DNA from 4 places in the Streptomyces sp. NPDC041796 genome. Region 2 is predicted to be linked to each of the others. Evidence: riboswitches for the same ligand, from Rfam matches in the RefSeq annotation. Region 2 holds a riboswitch; each other region holds the start of a gene.

Region 1 (3,707 bases), on a different contig from region 2:
GCTCGATGCACTCGTACACGCCCGCGATCGAGGCGATCGTCGCGGTCGGCGCGATGGCCAGCAGCAGCGAGTTGCGCATGCCGACCTCGGCGATACGGGCGCGCAGCGCCTCCCACCGCTCGGGCCAGTTGAGCTCCACGTCGTAGTGGTCGGGGTGCAGCACCCCGCGCGCGGTACGGGTCTTCTCCCAGGCCGGCAGCGGGCCGTTGCGCTCGGCGAGGTCGGCGGACGCCTCGTACGCGGCCAGCATGATCCGCTCGGCGATACGGGTCGACAGGGCGCGCGCCGCGGGGGAGTCGAACGGCAGCTTCAGCTTGAAGAAGACGTCCTGGAGGCCCATGGCGCCCAGGCCCACGGGCCGCCACCTGGCGTTGGAGCGCCCGGCCTGCTCGGTCGGATAGAAGTTGATGTCGACGACCCGGTCGAGGAACGTGACGGCCGTACGGACGGTCTCGTCCAGCCGCTCCCAGTCGATGTCCCCGCCGGACACGAACGAGCCGAGGTTGACCGACCCCAGGTTGCAGACGGCGGTCTCCCCGTCGTCCGTCACCTCGAGGATCTCGGTGCACAGGTTGGAGGAGTGGACGGTGTGGCCCGGCTCGGCGGTCTGGTTGGCCGTACGGTTCGAGGCGTCCTTGAACGTCATCCAGCCGTTGCCGGTCTGCGCGAGGGTCCGCATCATCCGGCCGTACAGGTCACGGGCCGGCATGGTCTTGCGGGCCAGGCCCCTGGCCTCGGCGGCGCGGTAGGCCGCGTCGAACTCGTCGCCCCACAGGTCGACCAGCTCCGGCACGTCGGCCGGCGAGAACAGCGACCACTCGGCGTCGGCGTTGACCCGGCGCATGAACTCGTCCGGGATCCAGTGCGCCAGGTTCAGGTTGTGCGTACGCCGGGCGTCCTCGCCCGTGTTGTCGCGCAGCTCCAGGAACTCCTCGATGTCCGCGTGCCACGTCTCCAGGTACACGGCCGCCGCGCCCTTGCGCCGCCCGCCCTGGTTCACGGCAGCGACCGAGGCGTCCAGCGTCTTCAGGAACGGCACGATGCCGTTGGAGTGGCCGTTGGTGCCGCGGATCAGTGAACCGCGCGCCCGGATGCGGGAGTACGACAGCCCGATGCCGCCCGCGTGCTTCGACAGCCGCGCCACCTGGTGGTAGCGGTCGTAGATGGAGTCCAGCTCGTCCAGCGGCGAGTCCAGCAGGTAGCACGACGACATCTGGGGGTGGCGTGTACCGGAGTTGAACAGCGTGGGGGAGGAGGGCAGGTAGTCCAGCTGGCTCATCAGCCCGTACAGCGCCGCGACCTCGTCCAGCGCCCGTACGGAGTCGTCCTCCGCCAGCCCTGCCGCCACCCGCAGCATGAAGTGCTGCGGCGTCTCGATCACCTTGCGCGTGATCGGGTGCCGGAGCAGGTAGCGCGAGTACAGCGTCCGCAGCCCGAAGTAGCCGAACCGATCGTCGCCCGCCGGGTCGACCAACGCGTCCATCCCGTCCGCGTGGAGCGACACGAACGCGGCCGTACGGTCCGCGATCAGACCCTCGCGGTGCCCCACCGCCACCGACGCCGAGAACGACACCGCGCCCTGCCCGGCCGCCTCCTCCGCGATGGTCCGCGTCAGCAGCCGCGCCGCGAGCCGGGAGTACGCCGGGTCCTCGGCGATCAGACCGGCGGCCGCCTCGGTGGCGAGCTCGCGCAGCTCCGCCTCGTCCGAACCGGCGTGCCGGCCGCGCAGCGCGGCGGCGGCGACCCGGCCGGGGTCGGTGTCGGGCAGATCGGCGGTGAGGTCGGTCAGGGTCCGCAGCAGTACGGTCCCGGGTCCGTCGCTTCCGTCGCTCTCGATCGCTGAAACCGGATCGGCTGGCGCGATGGTCACGTGGGGGCTCTCCCTCGCTCGGCTCGGGGCCGCCGCGAACGCGGGCAGGGGAGCGGGCACGCCCGGGCACAGGGCGCAAAGCACCGCGTCCACCGGCCCATTCCGCGAGGCCCGGACGTCTGGGCACCCGAACCGGACGGTCCGGGCGCGCTGTCGGCAGGTCTTCGGACTCGTACGTACACAAAGGCACACCAACACACCGTTGCGGGACAGTTCCGGAATTCCACCGGATTCCCCTGCGGCGACAGCGAGGACGAGCATACATGTGGGGGGCGCCCGTTGAGGCACCCCCCACATGTTGTGTCTTCCGTGCCTCAGAACTCCAGCGCGTACGTGAAGAGGGTCACGCCCGGAAGGGGCTCCCAGTCCCTCTCCGGGGTCCGCACGAACCCCAGCCGCTCGTGGATCCGGTGCGCCGCGCGCATGGACTGCCGGCAGGACAGCACCAGCCGCGCACACCCCTCCACCGCCCGCGCCCGCTCCACACACGCCCGTACGAGCGCCTCGCCCGCGCCCCGCCGCCGCGCCTCCCGCGCCACCGCCAGCATCCGGAGCTCCGCCTCCCCGACCCGGGCGAGCTCGGCCCACCGGGCGCCGCCCTCCGCCACGAACGTCACCCCGCCGAGCACCCGTTCGTCCTCGCCGACCGCGACCAGCACCTCCGCCTCGGCGGCCCGCCGGGCCACGTCCCGCAGCTCGATGAGGTACTCGTCGCTCTCCCCGAAGGGCAGCAACCCGTCCCCGAGATAGGCCTGCGCCGTGACCTCGGCGAGCGCCTGGTGTTCCTCCGGCCGTACCGCCCTGATGGTGATGTCCATGGACCGAGTGTGGAGGCGTACGGCGACGGGCCGCCGCATTTCCGTCCCCGGAAACACGGCGGCCCGTCGTGCCGTCACCCGCTCAGCAGCAGCGGAACCCGTCGCGGGGGTCCGCCTCCAGCGCGTCGGTGCGCCGCCGCTCGAACTCGCGGCGGGTCATGACCTCGGCGTCCGGGTCGCAGGAGCGGACGTGGGCGACGTAGGTGTCGTACGCGGCCTCACCGGACACCTCGCGGACGTACCAGCGGATCCAGCCCGCCGCCCGGCGCAGCCGGCCGCCCGCCCCCGTGGTCACCGGGGGCCTCACTTCGAGCCGCTCCCGGCCGGCACCGCCTCACCGGTGCCGCCCTCCTTCCGGATGCCGCCCTCGGGGCCGAGCCCGGCCGCGACCAGTTCGGCCTTCTCCTCCGCCGTGGGGAACAGCCCGGCCGGAGCGACCAGCCTGGACGGGGTGTACGGGACCTCGGAGAGCTTCACCTGGTCGGGGTTGGCGACGGCCTTGAAGCAGACCCGTCCCGCGTCGGCGATCACCACCACGATGAGCAGGGCGAAGAGGGCGGAAAGGACGCCGTCGACCGTGGAGTTGGTGACGACGGTGTGCATGTCGTCCATCGACTTCGCGGGGGGCAGCACCTGCCCGGAGTCGATGCCCGCCTGGTACTTGTCCCGCTGGGCGAAGAAGCCCACCCGGGGGTCGGCCGAGAAGATCTTCTGCCAGCTCGCGGTGAGCGTGACGGCCACGTCCCAGGCGAGCGGGACCGCGGTGACCCAGGCCCACTTCAGGCGGCCGGACTTGACGAGCAGGGTGGTGCAGACGGCCAGTGCCACGGCGGCCAGGAGCTGGTTGGCGATGCCGAACAGCGGGAAGAGCTGGTTGATGCCGCCCAGCGGGTCGTGCACGCCCACCCAGAGGAAGTAGCCCCAGCCGCCGACGACGACCGCGCTGGCGAACCAGACGCCCGGCTTCCAGCTCACCTGCTTGAACGGCTTGTAGAGGTTGCCGAGTGTGTCCTGGAGCA
Region 2 (3,707 bases):
CGGTCCGGTGCTGGTGCTGGTCAACGGCATGGGTGCGACGCCGTTGCTGGAGCTGTACGGGTTCAATGCCGAGGTCCAGCGGGTGCTGGGCGAGCGGGGCGTCTCCGTGGCCCGTACGCTCGTCGGCAATTACGTGACCTCGCTCGACATGGCCGGGTGCTCGGTGACCCTGTGTCAGGTGGACGAGGAACTGCTGCGACTGTGGGACGCGCCGGTGCGGACGGCCGCCCTGCGGTGGGGAATGTGAGGCCCGTGATGCTTGACGCGGAGTTCTTCCGGCGCTGGATGACCGGCGTGGCCGCATCCGTGGACCGGGAGGCGGACCGGCTCACCGAGCTCGACTCGGCGATCGGTGACGCGGACCACGGTGCCAATCTGCAGCGCGGTTTCGCCGCGGTGGTCAAGGCCCTGGAGGGCGGTACGGCCATGACGCCGGGGGCCGTGCTCAGGCTCGCGGGGCAGCAGCTGATCTCGACGGTCGGCGGCGCGTCGGGGCCTTTGTACGGGACGCTGCTGCGGCGCACCGGCAAGGCGCTGGGCGACGCCGCCGAGGTGGCGCCCGTGCAGCTTGCGGAGGCGCTGCGGGTGGGCGTGGCGGCGGTGGCGCAGCTCGGCGGGGCGAAGGCCGGGGACAAGACGATGCTGGACGCGCTGGAGCCGGCCGTCGAGGCGCTGGCCGAGTCGCTCGGTGCGTCGTTCGCGGCGGCGGCGGAGGCGGCGGACCAGGGCGCCCTCGCGACCGTACCGATGCGGGCGCGCAAGGGCCGGGCCAGCTATCTCGGTGAGCGGAGCGTCGGTCACCAGGACCCGGGCGCGACGTCCTCGGCGCTGCTGATCGCGGCGCTCGCCGACGCCGAGGGGGCTCGGTGAGCGCGCGGGTGGGCGTCGTGCTGGTCTCGCACAGCGCGGCCGTCGCGTCCTCGGTCGCCGAGCTGGCCCGGGGCCTCGCCGGTGGCGGGACCGCGCCGGTGGCGGCGGCGGGCGGCACTCCGGACGGTGGTCTCGGCACCAGCGCGGAGCTGATCACACGGGCGGCGGCGGCCGTCGACGGCGGGGCGGGGGTGGCCGTCCTGGTGGACCTCGGCAGCGCCGTCCTGACGGTGAAGGCCCTGCTCGCGGAGGGCGACGAACTCCCCGGGGGGACGCGTCTGGTGGACGCGCCGTTCGTGGAGGGCGCCGTGGCGGCGGTGGTCACCGCGTCCGCGGGAGGGGATCTGGACGCGGTGGTGCGGGCAGCGTCCGAGGCGTACGGATACCGCAAGGAGTGAGGCGCGCCCACGGGGTGGAGCCGGGCCGCGCACCGACGCGCGGGTTGTGATGTACCTGGTCAACGCACTACTGTCGCAGGGCCTTGGTGTACGGGAAACCGGTGCGGTACCGGTGCGGCCCTCGCCACTGTGATCGGGAAGTCCGGCTCCACTCCCGGGGAATCCACCCCTGGAAGCCACTGGAACGCCGCGGGAGACCGCGGTGTCCGGGAAGGCGGAGTCGCGGCGGCACGTCGTCCGGGGGGGACACCCCCGGACCCCCTCCCGTCAGCCAGGAGACCGGCCAGGGCGCGTTGTCCATCCACGAGGTGCTGGAGAGGGTCTCCCCACATCATGCATATCGCCGAGGGCTATTTGCCCCCCGCGCACGCGGTCGCCTGGACCGTCGCCGCCGCTCCCTTCGTCGCCCATGGCGTTCGTTCGCTGACCCGCGAGGTCAAGGCGAATCCCGAATCGACTCTCCTGCTCGGCGCGTCCGGTGCCTTCACTTTTGTCCTGTCCGCCCTGAAAATCCCCTCGGTCACCGGGAGTTGCTCCCACCCGACCGGCACCGGCCTGGGCGCGATCCTGTTCCGGCCACCGATCATGGCGGTCCTCGGCACCATCACCCTGCTCTTCCAGGCGCTGCTGCTGGCGCACGGGGGCCTGACGACGCTGGGCGCGAACGCGTTCTCGATGGCGATCGTCGGTCCGTGGGCCGGTTTCGGCGTGTACTGGCTGCTGCGCCGCTTCGACGTGCCGCTGATGGTGAGCGTGTTCTTCGGGGCGTTCGTGGCCGACCTGTCGACGTACTGCGTCACCAGCGTGCAGCTGGCGCTGGCGTTCCCGGACCCCAGCAGCGGTGTCGTCGGGGCGCTGGCGAAGTTCGGCGGGATCTTCGCCGTCACCCAGATTCCGCTGGCCGTCAGCGAGGGTCTGCTGACCGTGCTGGTGATGCGGCTGCTGATGCAGTCCAGCAAGGGTGATCTGGCCCGGCTCGGTGTCGTGTCCGTGAAGAAGGAGGCCGTGGCCCGATGAGCCGTAACGCCAGGATCAATACGCTGCTGCTGCTCGTCGTGGTCGCGCTCGCCGTCCTGCCGCTGGCGCTGGGGATGGGCGACCACAAGGAGGAGCCGTTCACGGGTGCCGACGGGCAGGCCGAGACGGCCATCACCGAGTCGCACCCGGACTACAAGCCGTGGTTCAGCCCGCTGTACGAGCCGCCGTCCGGTGAGATCGAGTCGGCGCTGTTCTCCCTCCAGGCCGCCCTCGGCGCCGGGGTGCTGGCCTACTACTTCGGTCTGCGGCGCGGCCGTCGGCAGGGCGAGGCTCGCGCCCGCGCCGGGGCGCCGGGCGGGGACGTCCCGGGGACGGAGCCCTCGGAAGCGGGGCCCTCGGAAGCGGGGCCCTCGGGCGCCGACGCGTCGCGCGCCTCCGCCTAGCCGCCGTGCTGCCGATCGACGCGGCGGCGCACAGCAGCCGCTGGCGCCGCCGCCATCCGTGCGAGAAGGCCGCCCTGGGCTTCGGGCTGACGGCGCTGGCCGTGTGCCTGCCGCCCTGGCCGGGGGCCGTACTCGTCGCCGCCGCGACCCTCGTGGTGCTGCTCGGCCCGGCCGGGGTCGCGGCACGTCAGCTGTGGCGGGCGTGGCGCATCCCGCTCGGTTTCTGTGTGACGGGCGCGGTGCCGCTGCTGTTCCAGGTCGGCGGGCCGGACGGGTTCGTCACGCTCGCGCCGGACGGACCGGTGCACGCGGGGCGGTTGCTGCTGCGTACGTCGGCGGCCTCCCTGGGCGTGCTGCTGTTCGCGTTCACCACGCCGGTGTCCGACGTGCTGCCGCGGCTGGTGCGGGCGGGGGTGCCGGCGCCGGTGGTCGACGTGGCGCTCGTGATGTACCGGATCAGTTTCCTGCTGCTGGACTCGGTCCGGCGGATCCGGGAGGCGCAGGCGGCCCGGCTCGGCCTGACGAGCCGGGCGGCCACCTGGCGTTCCCTGGCGGGCCTGGGCGCGACGGCGTTCGTGCGCGCCTTCGACCGGGCGGCGCGGCTCCAGACGGGGCTGGCGGGGCGCGGTTACGACGGCACGCTGCGGGTGCTGGTGCCGAAGACGGCGGTCTCCGGGCGGTTCCTGGGGGCGACGGCCGTTCTGCTCGCGGGGCTCGTCGCCCTCACCTTCGTACTGCAAAGGTTCCTGCCATGAATGCTCCTGCCGTCGTGGAACTCGTCGGTGCGGGATACGCCTACGAGGACGGCCCCGCCGTGCTGCGGGGCGTCGACTTCGCCGTGCCCGAGGGGCGGTCCGTCGCGCTGCTCGGCCGCAACGGGAGCGGCAAGACGACGATGCTCCGGCTGCTGAGCGGCGGCCTGCGGTGCGTCGGCGGCCGGCTGCTCCTCCAGGGACAGGAGGTGTCGTACGACAGGGCGGGGCTGACCCGGCTGCGTACGACGGTGCAGCTCGTGGTG
Region 3 (3,707 bases), 170 kb from region 2:
CGTCCGGACGCAGGACGCGGTAGACGGCACGCAAGAGACTGGACTTGCCACTCCCGTTGGGACCCACGAGGCCGATCACCTCACCGGACGCGGCGGTCAGCGAGACCTCGCGTACCAGGTGATGGGCCCCGGCGGTCAGGCCGAGGCCCTCGATGGCGAGGTGGTGTGCGGTCATGCCACTCCTCGGTCGGTGTTCCGCCGGGCGTCCCGGCGCATCAGCCACAGGAAGAACGGCCCGCCGCACAACGCGGTCAGGACGCCGACGGGAATCTCCATCGGCGCCGCGATCGTACGCGCGGCGACATCGGCCCAGACGAGGAAGACCGCGCCGGCCAGCGCGGCCGTCGGCAACACCCGTCGGTGGTCACCGCCGACGAAGAGGCGCACCATGTGCGGCAGTATCAGCCCGACGAAAGCAATGGGCCCGGTCGCCGCGACGAGGACGCCGGTGACCAGGGACAGCACGACGAACATCCGGGCGCGGAAGCGGGCCACATCGAGCCCCATCGTGGTGGCGGCCTCCTCGCCCGCCAACAGCAGGTTCAACGAGCGGGCCTGCACCAGCAGCACACCGATGCCCACCAGCAGTGCGGCCGCCGGCAGCCACAGCGTGGTCCACCGCACGCCACCGAGACCGCCGAGGGTCCAGGCCAGCACCTCACGCGCCTGGTTGCCCCGGTCGGCGGTCAGCAGCATCAGGTCCGTCACGGCGGTGAGTACCGAGGCGACCGCGACTCCCGACAGCACCAGCCGGACGGACGTGATCCGTCCACCCGCCCGGGCCGTGGTGTAGACGAGCAGCAGGGTCAGCAGGGCTCCGGCGAACGCGGCCACCGACAGCGACACGGCACCGAAGAGACCGAAACCCCCGACGATCACGGTGACGGCGCCCAGCGACGCGCCCGAGGACACCCCCAGCAGATACGGCTCCGCCAGCGGGTTGCGCACCAGGGCCTGCATGGCCGTTCCCACGACGGCCAGACCCGCGCCGGTCACCGCCCCGAGGAGTACGCGCGGCGCCCGGACGTCGAGGACGATCGTCTCGCGGGCGCGGGACCAGCCCGGCTCCGCCCAGTCGGCCCCCAGTCCGTGCGACACGATGCCCCACACCTGGCCGGGCGGCACGTGCACCGAGCCGATGGCCAGCGCAGCCGTGACCGAGACCACGAGGAGAGCGCCGAGCACCACCAGGGTCAGTCCGTACGTCAGCCCGTACGTCCGCCTGTCCGTTCGCCCGCCCGTTCGTCCGGGCGGCCGTCCCGGCCGGCGCACCCGAGCGGCGTCCACGGCCCGGTCCGTCACCGGAAGCGCTCCGGGTGCAGCCCGCGGGCCAGGTCCTCGACCGCGTACGGGGCGCGGACGCCGACCAGCGTCGCCGTGAGCGGCAGCACAACGAACCGCTTGTTCCTGATGGCGGGCACATCGGCCAGGGCGGGCTGGGAGAGCAGGAACTTCTTCTTCTCCTCCACGCTCCCGGCCCCACGGTAGTCGTAGATCGCGATCGCCTCGGGCCGACGTGCGACCACCTGCTCCCAGGACACGTCGCCGAAGACATCGTCCAGGTCCGAGAAGACGTTGCGCCCGCCGGCCAGCCTGATGATCTCCGTACCCAGGCTCTTCCCGCCCGCGGTGAACGCGGACTTGTCCCCGCTGTCGTACACGAACACCGGCACCGCAGGTGCGCCTTCGACCGCGTCTCCGGCCTTGCGGACGCGATCCCGCAGCCCGGCCACCACCGTGTCGGCCCGCTCGGGTACGCCGAAGATCCTGCCGATGGTGCGGATCTCGTCGTACGTGTCCTTCATGGACACCTGTTTCCGGCCGCAGTACTCACGGTTGAGGTAGGTGTCGATGCCCGCGTCGGCGAACGCCTTGCGGGACCGGCCCTCGTTCTCGGCGAACGCGCTTCCGTAGCCGCCGTAGACGAAGTCCGGTTCGGCCTCCAGGACGGTTTCGAACGACGGCTCCTTCTCGGCGAGTTCCGGCACGGCCGCGAAGTCCTTCCGGAACGCGGGCAGGACGGCCGAGTCGGGGAAGGCGGTGCCGACCATCCGGTCCTTCAGCCCGAGAGCGAGCATCAGTTCCGCGGGATGCTGGTGGATGGTGACGACACGGGAAGGCGGTTCGTCGTACGTGGTGCGGGTGCCGCAGTTGTCGATCGTGACCGGGAAACCCTTCGCGGACGTGGACGCGGGTCCTCGGTCGTCGGTTGTGCCCTTCGCGCCGCAGCCGCTCAGCAGGGCGGCCGACACCGCCGCGGAGAGGGCCACGGCGAGTGCCCGGCGCCGCAGGGCGTGGCGCCGGACGGCGTGGTGCGGGACGGCGTGGTGCCGTGTGCCGGGCGACGGGGAAGAGAGGGGAGAAAAGGGACGGTGGGTGCCGTCGTACACGTAAAGCCTCCTGGGGAGTCCGCGCTCCTCGGAACGGGCCCGCGACAGGCCAGTGTCCTGACTCCCGGATCGACGTTCCCCCTGCCTTCCCACGCGGCGCGCGGTGGCGTTCTCGAAGGTTCCACTCCCCGGTCACAGTGGCGGGACCGTGCCGGAATCGCACCGGCTTCCTGTCTCCCGTCGCGGTGATGACCAGCTGATACTACGTCTCCTGGGGGGAGCGCGCCCCGGCCGGCCGCCGGGTCTGGGCGGCCCGGTAGCGGGACGGCGAAATTCCGTAGCGGCTGGTGAACGCCTGGCGCAGTGACTCCGCGGTGCCGAATCCGCAGCGGGCTGCCACGCTCGCCATCGGCAGGGTCGTCGACGCGAGGAGATGGGCGGCGGCCTCGGTGCGGGCCAGGCGGACGAACCGGCCCGGTGCCTGCCCGAGGTGTTCCGTGAACAGCCGGGTGAGGTGACGCGTGGTCACCCCGGCGCGCTCGGCCAGCGCCGCCGCGCCGAGATCGTGGTCGGGGTGGGCGGTGATGTACTCGACGAGTGTGCGGACCAGTGTGTCGCGGGGCGGCGGAGCGGCGGTGAACAGGCTCATCTGTGCCTGGTTGCCCGGCCGTTGCAGGTAGACGACCAGGTCGCGGGCCACTTGGCGGGCCAGTTCGGGGCCGTGGTCCTCCTCGATGAACGCGAGGGTGAGGTCCAGTGCGCTGGTGATGCCCGCCGCCGTGTACACGTTCCCGTCCCGTACGTAGATGGGCGTGGGGTCCAGGACGACCCGGGGGTAGCGGGCGGCGAGCTGGGGGGTGAACCGCCAGTGCGTCGTGGCGCGCCGCCCGTCGAGCAGTCCGGCGGCGGCCAGAACGCTCGCTCCCGTGCAGACGGATGCCACGCGCCGGCTCTCCCTGGCCAGCCGCCGGACGTGCCCCACGAGCCGGGCGTCGGCGGCCGCCCGCTCGAATCCGGCGCCGCCCGAGACGATCAGCGTGTCGAGCGGTCCGATCAGCCGTTCGAGGGCCTGGTGACTCCCGAGGCTCAGCCCCCCGTCGCAGACGATCGGCGCGCCGCCCGGGCCGACCACGCTCACCCGGTACGGCTGGGCCGGTTCACCGAGCCGGTTGGCCATGGCCAGGCTCGTGGTCACACACGCGATGTCCAGCAACTCGGCCGCTTCGTAGCCGATCACCACCATGTGCCGTTCCGCCGTGCACCGTTCCTCGGTGCGCCGTTCCCCCATGGGGCGACCCTATGCCGGAAGGACCGGTACCCCAAGGTCGCGGACATCGTTCCCGTCTCCCCGTACGGCAGGGATCCGACGTGCCGGAC
Region 4 (3,707 bases), on a different contig from region 2:
GGACGCCTCCTCGTAGAAGTCGTTCAGCGCGCCCCGGTAGCCGCCCGGGTGGTCCGTCGTCTCGACGGTCAGCGGGTACATCAGGCGCTCTTCGACGTGGTCTTCGCGGATGTGCTCGGCCGCGATCGAGCGCGCGATCGAGCGGCCGTGGCGCGCCGAGTGGTACGCGATCACGTCGGCGGCGGCGATGGCCTTCACCGCCGCCACCGTCATCAGGTTCGGGTCGCCGGGGCCGAGGCCCACGCCGTACAGCTTGCCGCTCATGCCTGGATCTCCGCCTCGTGGGCGATCGCGTTGATCGCCGCCGCCGCCATGGCGCTGCCGCCCCGCCGCCCGCGCACCACCAGGTGCTCCAGGCCGGGGAACGCCGCCAGGGCGTCCTTGGACTCGGCCGCGCCGATGAACCCGACCGGTATGCCGATCACGGCCGCCGGGCGCGGGGCGCCCGCCTCGATCATCTCCAGGAGGCGGAACAGCGCGGTCGGGGCGTTGCCGACCGCGACGACCGCCCCTTCGAGGCGGTCGCGCCACAGCTCCAGCGCGGCGGCGCTGCGGGTGGTGCCGAGCTCGGCGGCGAGCGCCGGAACGGACGGGTCGGAGAGGGTGCAGATCACGTCGTTGTCGGCGGGCAGCCGCTTGCGCGTGACACCGCTGGCGACCATCTGCGCGTCGCACAGGATCGGCGCGCCGGCGCGCAGCGCCTCGCGGGCGCGGGCCACCACGTCCGGCGTGTACGCCAGGTCGCGGACGAGGTCGACCATGCCGCAGGCGTGGATCATCCGCACGGCGACCTGGCCGACGTCGGCCGGCAGGTCCGCGAGATCCGCCTCGGCGCGGATCGTGGCAAAGGACTGGCGGTAGATCTCCGCCCCGTCCTTCTCGTAGTCGAACACTCTGCTCTCGCTCATCTCGTCGGTCCTTGTACGGTCATCTGGTACGCGCCTTCGCCGGTCGCCACCATGTCGGTCCACGTGCCGTGCGGGTGGCCGCAGCGGCGGGCGCACCCCGACCAGTGGACGGGCAGCGCACCCTCGCGGGGCCGTGCGTCGGCCCGTACGTCGGACAGGGACTTGGTGCAGCCGGGGCGTCCGGTGCAGGCGGTGACGCCGATCCAGGGGGAGTCGGTACGGGTGAGGAACCCGGCCTCACCGAGGGTGCCCAGCCGTTCCTCGGCCGTGGCCCGGTCGGTGAAGCCGGGCAGCACGAAGCCGCGCCACGGGGTGACGCGTACCTCCTCGGCGGGCAGCAGGGCCCGGAACTGGGCCGAGGTCACCCGGCCGAGGCGGGCGAGGACGCAGACCGCGCCGTCGCCGGTCACCCCGGGCGCGGGCGGTCCGCTCGTCGCGCACACGAAGTCCGGTACGGGCTGTGCCGCGATGCCGGCCGCCCGCAGGTGTCCCGTCACGTCCACGTCCTGCCCCGGCGGCAGCTCCCGTATCCGCCAGGCGCCCGTGCCCGCCGCGCGGGCGGCGGCGAGGAACGCCCCGGCCGCCGTGAGCGCGGCGCGGGGCGCGTCGGCGGCGGCCACGCGGTACGTCCGCTCCGCGATCCGCAGCAGCGGCCCGTCCGGGGCTGCGAGCAACGTCACATCGGGGGACAGGGCCGCCACATCGCCCCGTCCGTCGTCCACGGCGAAGAGGAAGCGGCCGGACAGTTCGGTCGTCCACTCCTCGGCGCACAGGAGCTCGTCCAGGCGCGCGGCCCAGGCCTGCACGTCGGGTCCGGCGAGCGGTGAGACCACCATGTTCCGTACGCGTTCGTGCCGTTCGGAGGGGAGGAGGCCCGCATCCCGCAGTAGGTCCGCCAGTCCGAGCCCGCAGCCTTCGCCGAGTCCCCGCAGTTCGAGGTTGCCGCGCGAGGTGAGGGAGAGGTGCCCGTCGCCCAGCCGGTCCGACGCGTCGGCGAGCAACCGAACTTGACGGGGAGTCAGCACTCCGGTGGGGAGGCGGAGGCGGGCCAGGGCGCCGTCGTCGGCCTGGTGCAGCCGCAGCGCACCCGGGCAGGCGTCACCGCGGTCCCGTATGTGAGCTTCGCCCCGGTCCTGGGGCTTTGGTGAGCTGGGCGGCATGGCGGCGAGCATACGCGCAGCCTCTACTATGCAGACGGCACAGGGTCCCAGGGCCCTAGGGAGGAAGCCCGGTGAGATTCCGGCGCGGTCCCGCCACTGTGAGCCGAACCCGAAAGGTCCGGTAAGTCAGGAACTCCCGCCGTCCTACGAACACCCGGGGCGCGGACACCCCGAGGAAGGCCTGCGCACGCCATGATCCTGTTGCTGTCGCACTCCGACACGGACCTGCTGAGCGCCCGTGCGGCCGGCGGGCCCGTCGAGTACCGCTTCGCCAACCCCGCCCGGCTCCCCCTGGACGACCTGGACGCCCTGCTCGACGGCGCCGACCTCGTCGTCGTACGCCTCCTCGGCGGCATCCGCGCCTGGGAGGAGGGCCTGTACACGCTCCGCGAGACCGGTAAGCCGCTCGTCGTCCTCACCGGCGAACAGGCGCCCGACGCCCAGCTGATGGAGACCTCCACCGTCCCGATCGGCATCGCGGCCGAGGCGCACGCCTACCTGGCCCACGGCGGACCGGGCAACCTGGAACAACTCGCCCGTTTCCTCTCCGACACCGTCCTGCTCACCGGCCACGGTTTCGAACCCCCGGCCGCCGCCCCCACCTGGGGCCCGCTGGAGCGGACCGCGCAGAACACCACGGGCCCCACGGTCGCCGTGCTGTACTACCGCGCCCACCACATGAGCGGGAACACCGCCTTCATCCACACCCTCTGCGACGCCATCGAGGACGCCGGAGGCCAGGCCCTCCCCCTGTACGTGGCATCGCTCCGCGCCCCCGAGCCGGAGCTCGTCGAGAACCTGCGGATGGCCGACGCCGTCATCACCACCGTCCTCGCCGCCGGCGGCACCAAGCCCGCCGAGGCCCAGGCGGGCGGTGACGAGGAGGCCTGGGACGCGGGCGCGCTCGCCGCCCTCGACGTCCCCATCCTCCAGGCGCTGTGCCTGACCGGCTCACGCTCCGCCTGGGAGGAGAACGACGAGGGGCTGTCCCCGCTGGACGCCGCCAGCCAGGTCGCCGTCCCCGAGTTCGACGGCCGGCTCATCACCGTGCCGTTCTCCTTCAAGGAGATCGACGCCGACGGCCTGCCCGCGTACGTCGCCGACACCGAGCGCGCCGCCCGCGTCGCCGGGATCGCCGTACGCCACGCCCGGCTGCGTCACATCCCGAACGCCGACAAGCGCCTGGCGCTGGTCCTCTCCGCGTACCCCACCAAGCACTCCCGCATCGGCAACGCCGTCGGCCTCGACACCCCCGCCTCGGCCGTCGCCCTGCTGCGGCGGCTGCGTGAGGAGGGCTACGACTTCGGCACCGAGGAGGTGCCGGGCCTCGCGTCCGGTGACGGCGACGAGCTGATCTACGCCCTCATCGAGGCGGGCGGCCACGACCAGGACTGGCTCACCGAGGAGCAGCTCGCCCGCAACCCGGTCCGCATCCCGGCCGCCGACTACAAGCGCTGGTACTCCGCCCTGCCGCAGGAGCTGCGCGACCAGGTCGAGGAACACTGGGGCCCGCCGCCCGGCGAGATGTTCCTGGACCGCTCGCGCAACCCGGAGGGCGACATCGTCCTCGCCGCCCTGCGCCGCGGGAACCTCCTCATCCTCATCCAGCCGCCGCGCGGCTTCGGTGAGAACCCGATCG

What was found. Region 2 has a riboswitch for cobalamin ahead of ACZ6C1_RS05390 (energy-coupling factor ABC transporter permease). Riboswitches for the same ligand answer to the same signal wherever they lie in the genome.
Region 1: another riboswitch for cobalamin. It lies ahead of ACZ6C1_RS00860 (ribonucleoside-diphosphate reductase subunit alpha); the one in region 2 lies ahead of ACZ6C1_RS05390 (energy-coupling factor ABC transporter permease).
Region 3: another riboswitch for cobalamin. It lies ahead of ACZ6C1_RS04575 (ABC transporter substrate-binding protein); the one in region 2 lies ahead of ACZ6C1_RS05390 (energy-coupling factor ABC transporter permease).
Region 4: another riboswitch for cobalamin. It lies ahead of cobN (cobaltochelatase subunit CobN); the one in region 2 lies ahead of ACZ6C1_RS05390 (energy-coupling factor ABC transporter permease).

The regions. Positions count from the first base shown of each region.
Region 1 covers NZ_JBVJAH010000001.1:187,646-191,352, forward strand. Annotated here, with positions in the region: gene ACZ6C1_RS00860 (ribonucleoside-diphosphate reductase subunit alpha) at 1-1,870, opposite strand, end outside; cobalamin riboswitch at 2,009-2,131, opposite strand; gene ACZ6C1_RS00865 (GNAT family N-acetyltransferase) at 2,185-2,688, opposite strand; gene ACZ6C1_RS00870 (YbdD/YjiX family protein) at 2,771-2,983, opposite strand; gene ACZ6C1_RS00875 (carbon starvation CstA family protein) at 2,992-3,707, opposite strand, start outside.
Region 2 covers NZ_JBVJAH010000002.1:436,321-440,027, forward strand. Annotated here, with positions in the region: gene dhaK (dihydroxyacetone kinase subunit DhaK) at 1-247, shown strand, start outside; gene dhaL (dihydroxyacetone kinase subunit DhaL) at 256-870, shown strand; gene ACZ6C1_RS05385 (PTS-dependent dihydroxyacetone kinase phosphotransferase subunit DhaM) at 867-1,268, shown strand; cobalamin riboswitch at 1,336-1,570, shown strand; gene ACZ6C1_RS05390 (energy-coupling factor ABC transporter permease) at 1,602-2,285, shown strand; gene ACZ6C1_RS05395 (energy-coupling factor ABC transporter substrate-binding protein) at 2,282-2,689, shown strand; gene cbiQ (cobalt ECF transporter T component CbiQ) at 2,695-3,444, shown strand; gene ACZ6C1_RS05405 (energy-coupling factor ABC transporter ATP-binding protein) at 3,441-3,707, shown strand, end outside.
Region 3 covers NZ_JBVJAH010000002.1:270,423-274,129, reverse strand. Annotated here, with positions in the region: gene ACZ6C1_RS04585 (ABC transporter ATP-binding protein) at 1-175, opposite strand, end outside; gene ACZ6C1_RS04580 (FecCD family ABC transporter permease) at 172-1,287, opposite strand; gene ACZ6C1_RS04575 (ABC transporter substrate-binding protein) at 1,299-2,390, opposite strand; cobalamin riboswitch at 2,421-2,602, opposite strand; gene ACZ6C1_RS04570 (GlxA family transcriptional regulator) at 2,593-3,573, opposite strand.
Region 4 covers NZ_JBVJAH010000006.1:416,795-420,501, forward strand. Annotated here, with positions in the region: gene ACZ6C1_RS15060 (precorrin-2 C(20)-methyltransferase) at 1-264, opposite strand, end outside; gene ACZ6C1_RS15065 (precorrin-8X methylmutase) at 261-908, opposite strand; gene ACZ6C1_RS15070 (cobalamin biosynthesis protein CobG) at 905-2,068, opposite strand; cobalamin riboswitch at 2,092-2,224, shown strand; gene cobN (cobaltochelatase subunit CobN) at 2,261-3,707, shown strand, end outside.